Regions from separate parts of the Salinicoccus sp. Marseille-QA3875 genome, predicted to be linked through region 2. Evidence: predicted binding sites of a transcription regulator. Region 2 holds the regulator's gene; the other holds the start of a gene.
The links. The regulator Rex, encoded in region 2, represses fermentation and respiration genes when NADH is low (regulators of the CRP and FNR family bind a similar motif). The targets are predictions, from matches to a motif close to TTGTGAAATATTTCACAA.

Region 1: the regulator Rex is predicted to act here: its motif matches at 1,345-1,362, upstream of ACY8DT_RS00225 (citrate synthase).

What each region holds. Positions count from the first base shown of each region.
Region 1 is NZ_CM143103.1:44,381-47,812, forward strand. Features, by position in the region: gene icd (NADP-dependent isocitrate dehydrogenase) at 1-116, opposite strand, end outside; gene ACY8DT_RS00225 (citrate synthase) at 132-1,247, opposite strand; gene ACY8DT_RS00230 (hypothetical protein) at 1,483-2,226, opposite strand; gene pyk (pyruvate kinase) at 2,347-3,432, opposite strand, start outside.
Region 2 is NZ_CM143103.1:676,794-680,225, reverse strand. Features, by position in the region: gene ACY8DT_RS03520 (ABC-F family ATP-binding cassette domain-containing protein) at 1-1,421, opposite strand, end outside; gene ACY8DT_RS03515 (redox-sensing transcriptional repressor Rex) at 1,554-2,189, shown strand; gene ACY8DT_RS03510 (twin-arginine translocase TatA/TatE family subunit) at 2,236-2,439, shown strand; gene tatC (twin-arginine translocase subunit TatC) at 2,487-3,248, shown strand; gene ACY8DT_RS03500 (glycoside hydrolase family 32 protein) at 3,260-3,432, shown strand, end outside.

The DNA.
Region 1 (3,432 bases), 630 kb from region 2:
TGTGCTGAATTCCAGATATCCGGGCCGGTACCGTCACCGATGATGAATGGAATGACAGGTTTGTCAGGTACAGTCAGATTACCATTTTTAGTTGTGATTTTTTCACTAGCCATAATTAATTTTCCTCCATATTATCTATTTTCGATTGGTTCATATTTTCTGTCTGTTGCACCGATATATTCTGCTCTCGGTCTGATCAGTCTGTTGTCTGCATACTGTTCCAATATATGCGCAGTCCAGCCTGAAGCACGGCTGATTGCAAAGATTGGCGTGAAGAGATCTGATTCAATGCCCATAGAGTGATATACAGTCGCACTGTAGAAGTCAACGTTCGGCAGCAGACCTTTTTCTTCTTTGACGATTTCAGCGATTCTTGTTGAAATATCAAACAGTTCGCTGTTGCCGCTTTCGTCTGTCAGTTTTTTAGACATTTCTTTTAAATATTTCGCACGAGGGTCGCCGTCTTTATAAACTCTGTGCCCCATTCCCATGATTTTTTCTTTGTTATCAAGTTTCTTTTGGATATAGCTGTCAGCATTATCCAGTGTGCCGATATCTTTCAGCATCGCCATCACCTGTTCGTTCGCACCGCCGTGAAGTGGGCCTTTAAGTGCACCAATCGCAGCAGTAACACCGGAATAGACATCCGATTCCGTTCCCACACACACACGTGCAGTGAATGTTGAAGCATTCAGTTCATGGTCTGCATGCAGCACAAGTACTTTATTCATCGCTTCCACTTCTGTATCTGTCGGTTCTTTACCGTTCAGCATGTACAGGAAGTTCGCTGCATAGTTCAGCCCTTCTTTAGGTTTTACAACATCCTTGCCATTACGGATACGTGCAAATGCTGCAACAAGTGCAGGGAGCTGTGCAAGAATACGCACCGCTTTCTGCTGTGATGCCTCCAATGATTTGTCTTCAGCATTTTCATCATAATGAGCCGTCAATGAAAGACCCGTTCTGACCGCCGACATAGGATGTACTTTATCAAGCGGGTATAATTCAAAATGCTTATAAATGTTGTCATCCAAACTCATCAGATCAAACAGTTCTTTATTGAATGCTTCCAACTCCTGTTTGTTTGGAAGTTTATCATTCCATAACAGATAAACCACTTCTTCAAACAGGGCATTTTCAGCAAGATCATCAATTTCATAACCACCGTATGTCAATTGTGAACCGATGATTGAACTGATTTTGGAATTAGCAACAACTACCCCTTCTAAACCTTTGTTCTCAGGCATTTTAAATCCTCCTCTAAATTACTATAGAAATATTTATAGTTTCTCTTATTATATCAAAGAATAATATATTGTGAATAATTCATTAGACCGTCCATCTTTGTGAAAGTGTTTACATAAAAGCTCTCAAAAGCTATCATTAAAGCTTTTTTAATGGAGTATTCAAAATTCTCCACTATGATAAGTAATGTTTAATTATCTTATAGATAAAGATAACTTCTGCTTATTCTAACATGTATTACATTCCGCTCGGTTTTTCGATGACAGGAATGTTGCCTATCCTTTCAATGGATATGGTCGATGAAAGCTCGTATTCTTCGCCGTCACTGCTTATCACCGCTGTCAGTTCTCCCCCGTCATATTTGTACTCATCGTCGAATGTCAGCGTCAGTCCGCCGGAAACGTCGTCACCGTCCTCGATGATGCCGGCAGCATCTTCCGACAATAAAGCACTCGCGTCTTCCTGGTTTTCAAACTGCACATCAAGCGAGTAGCCATTTTCTGTTTCAGTGACTTCGCCGGACCTGTAGTTGTCGAGCTGGCTGAGCAGATCACTGTAGGTGGAATTTTCAATATCCACCTCTCCATCCTGAAGTTCCAGTTCCTCACCTTTGTAGATGTAATGCTCCCCGTCGATGATGTAGTGGGTGGTTGTCAGATCATCGCTGTTGACGGCGATTTTAAGTTCATTCTGGTCGCTGTGTGTGGTAATTGTCCTGATTGGATTTGAGTCTTCACGGTTCTCAATCACATATATCTGATTGAGTTCATAACTTTCGGTATCCGCCCAATTCTCCTGTGCGCCGTCAATCAGTTCATCTGCGGAAAGTACAGAAGCTTCGCCGGATTCTTCTGTTTCTGACGGCTGTTCTTCGGAATTTCCTTCTTCGCCGGATTCAGAATCACTTTCAGTATTGCCGTTACATGCTGAAAGCAATAGCAGGAATCCAAGCATCATAGTCGTTAATAATTTTTTATTCATAGTCAACACCTCAAAATCATTATACCAGTGAAAAATTTAGAGGGAAACAAATTCTTGAATTAACATCTGTAAAAACACCCCATCCGCCGTCTACTACGGTAATGGGGTGGATCAGGAGTATTAAAGTACGTTTGCATGGCCGCTGTAAATGGAATTCTGTGCAGCATCTAATGTTACGAGATCGCCGTCCTTCAATATATCAAACGCATTTTTGGCACCGACTATTGTAGCCAGTCCCAGATTCAGACCGATAATTGCACCGTGTGATGTGAGTCCGCCCTCCACAGTGATAAGACCGGCCGCTTCTTCAAGCAGTTCCGTCATTTCGGACTGGACGGAAGTGAGTACTACTATCTTGCCCTTGACATCTTTCGACTTCAGTTCTGCAAGATCGTCTGCCGTAACCACTTCAGCCACAGTACTTCTTCTGCCGATACCCTGTGCCTTGATCAATACATCTTCAACCACATGAAGTTTCATCAGGTTCGTCGTTCCTGCCTGACCAGTCGGAACACCTGCAGTGATGATCAGCAGATCGCCATAGTTTGCATATCCTCTATCAAGCGAGGCGGATACTGAAGTGTTTAAGAGTGTATCCGTATCTTTTGTTGCATCTTCGACAATCGGCTGCACGCCCCATACAAGTTCGAGCTGCCTTGCTACATGACCATAAGGTGTGACTGCGATAATATCCGCTTTCGGTCTATATTTTGCAATGATCTGTGCTGTATGGCCGGATTCCGTTGCCGCAACAATTGCTTTCGGATTCAAATTCAGCGCGGTGTGGGCAACAGAAACACCGATTGCCGTCACCAGATTCGTCTGCTGGATTTTCGTCCTGTCTGATAGGAGCTTTTTATAATCCTGTGCTTCTTCAGCAGAAACTGCGATTGAGGCCATTGTTCTGACTGCTTCCACCGGATAGTCTCCGGCTGCCGTTTCTCCGCTCAGCATGACGGCATCCGAACCGTCATAGATCGCATTGGCCACATCACTTGCTTCAGCACGTGTACATCTCGGATTCACCTGCATTGAATCCAGCATCTGTGTCGCTGTAATTACCGGCTTACCGATGAGGTTACATTTTTTAATCAGTTCTTTCTGCACCATCGGCACTGATTCCGGCGGAATTTCAACACCCAGGTCCCCCCTGGCCACCATCAGACCGTCGGACACTTCAAGAATTGAATCAATATTGTCGATTCC
Region 2 (3,432 bases):
TGGTTCGTCGGTTCATCGAGGATCAGTACATTATTTTTTTCAAGCATCAGTTTTGCCAGCTGAATCCTGGCTTTTTCTCCGCCGCTTAAATCATTGACACTTTTTTTAACTTCATCCTGTGTAAATAAAAACCGGCCTAATATTTTCCTGATATCACTTTCTCTCATCTCAGGATATTCAGACCATAATTCTTCCAGTACGTTTTTGTTGGATGTGAATTCCGCCTGTTTCTGGTCGTAATAACCGATTGAAACATTGGTGCCGTATACGATGTCACCGGCTTTTTCAGGGATTTTTTTGGCGATGGTCTTGACCAGTGTGGATTTGCCGATACCATTTGGTCCGAGTATCGCGAGCCTGTCCTTTTTCTCCACGCTGAAGTTGATATGACTGTTAAGCACTTGATCATAGCCGATGGACAGGTCATTGATCCTGAGTACATCATTACCGCTTTCACGTGTGATACTGAAAGTGAAATTGGCATTCCTATGGTCTTGTTTCGGTGCGTTGATGCGTTCCATCATCTCCAGTTTCTTTCTTCTGTCTTTTGCCATGCCGCTTGTGGAAGCACGTGCGATATTTTTATCGACAAAAGTTTCCAGTCTGGATATCTCTTTTTGCTGGCGTTCATACTGCTTCATGGTCAATTGGTAACGTTTCTCTTTTTCAATGACATATTTCGAATAATTGGTGTGATAGAGTGTACCGGTGCCGAGCTCGACTTCATAAATTTTATCGACGGTTTTATCCAGAAAATATCTGTCGTGGCTGATGATGACAACAGCACCCTGGAAACCATTTAAATACTGCTCCAGCCATTCCACCGTATCCATATCCAGATGGTTGGTCGGTTCATCCAGAAGCAGCAGATCGGGTTTTGAAAGGAGCATTTGAGCGAGTGACAGACGTGTCTTCTGACCGCCTGAAAATTCATCGACAGGACGCTCCAGATCTGTGATTTCAAAATTCAACCCGGTCAGCACCATCTTGATATTGGAGTCTATGTGGTAGCCGTCCTGATTTTCAAAAGTGTTCTGGAGTCTTTCCAGCCTGTTCACATAATCCTGGTATTTTTCATGAGTATATTCATTATTTTCAAGCCACAAAGTGACTTCATCCATCTCATCTTTCACAGCCAGAAGTTTGGCGAATGGACGTTTCATCTCTTCCAATACAGTCCGGCTTGATTCCAATGTCATCTGCTGGGTCAAATACCCGACGGATGTTCCTTTGGGCTGGGTGAGATTACCACTGTCATAGCTCATCTCTCCGGCCATAATTTTCATAAGGGTAGTCTTGCCTGCACCGTTCTTGCCGACTATACCTATATTTTCACCTGATTTGATTTCCAAAGTGACTTTTTCGAAAACCACATCAGTGACAAAAGCTTTTTTTAAATTAGATAATTGCATTACGATCATAAATTTCCCTCACTTTCTCTATAGTCTACAATAATATACTGAAAAAAACGATGGTAATTCATTTGCAATAGTAGGAAGGGAAGTCCTATATATGCTATAATAATGACATTAGTCAATGGGTAGGTGTAAATGATTGTGAATACAAAAAAGAAAATTCCAAACGCAACAATGAAGCGGCTACCTCTTTATTACAGATATTTTAAACAGGCAGAAGAAGCAGCTACAGACAGAGTATCATCAAGGGAGATAAGCGAGGCTTTGGATATTGATTCAGCCACGATCCGAAGAGATTTTTCTTATTTTGGTGAACTTGGTCGTAAAGGGTATGGCTATAACGTAAAAAGCCTGTTAAATTTCTTTATGGAACATATCCAGGGTACTGACAAGAAAAACATTGTGCTAGTGGGAGTCGGCAATTTAGGAAGTGCATTACTGAATTATAAATTTAATAATTTAAGTGATAAAATGAATGTAGTGGCAGGTCTCGACAACAATGAAGAGCTGATAGGCACGACGATTAATGATGTAACAATTCATCATGCAGACGAACTTGAGTCTATAATCAAAAAAGGAAAAGTTGAAGTTGCAATATTGACTTTACCTGTATCAGTGAGTCAGGAAATGGCCGAAAGACTTGTGAAAGCAGGCATCAAAGGCATTTTAAATTTCACGCCGACAAGATTGGATTTAGATAAAAAGATTTATGTACATAACATCGATCTGGGTGTTGAATTACAGGCATTATTCTTTTATATGAAGAACTTATAGAGAGGGGAAAATAATTATGTTTACATTCTTATTACCATCAACTTTGATGATGGCAGTTGGTCCCGTCAGTTTAATCGTAATCGCAGTCGTTGCATTGATCATATTCGGACCTAAGAAACTGCCGCAGTTCGGGAGAGCTGTCGGTTCAACTTTGAAGGAATTTAAAGATGCAACTAAAGGTTTGGCAGATGACGATGATGACGAAGAAGAGAAAAAGAAAGAACCGAAGAAAATTGAATCAGAATCATAATAATAATGGTGGCGGAAGCCACCTTTTTTTAAGAGGTGAATCAGCTTATGCAAGATGAAGAAAAGAAGGATATAATGGAGCATTTGGATGAGCTCAGAAAACGGCTGCTCATCATAATGTACTTCTTTCTTGCTGCATTAATAGTGGGCTTTTTTTTATCCCAACCTTTAATCTATCAGATGCAGAATGCACCTTGGACAACAAATATACAAATGCATGCATTTCAGGTGGCAGATCCGATTAAAATATACATAATGGTCATCATAATCATCGCTTTTGTCATTATTTTACCAGTCATCCTATATCAGTTATGGGCTTTTATTGCCCCGGGTCTTTACAGTAATGAGCAGAAACTGACATTGAGTTATATTCCTATAGTGATGGTATTGATGCTGATCGGTATGGCATTCAGCTACTTCATCGTAGTGCCTTATATTGTACAATTCACTTTTGATTTATCAGCTGAGATGGGAATCGCAACGACGATCGGAATCAATCAGTATTTCGGTTTTCTGTTCCGTACAGTACTTCCATTCGGCGTGATATTCCAAATGCCTATACTGGTTCTCTTTTTAACGCAGTTGGGAATGATAACACCGATGTTCCTTAAGAAAAACCGGAAATATGCCTACTTCATACTATTCATCATAGCAGCGATCATTGCCCCGCCGGACTTTATGACACATATAATTTTAACTATTCCGATGATTTTACTTTATGAAGTCAGTATCGTTATTTCTAAATACGGTTATAGGAGATATTTGAAAGCTGAACAGAAAGCAATTGAAGAATCTTTAGAAGAAGACTAGGGGGTGGAAAGTTGGACAGACATGAGAATATTCAATTGAAAGCGTTGGAAGCAATGAGTCATAACGATTTAAATTCGTATATTGAACATGTTAACAGCTGCCCGTGGCGCCAGAAATATCATGTACAGAGTGTACTTGGTTCACTCATCGCGCCGGCTGTGGTCTTTTATGACGATATTGATGA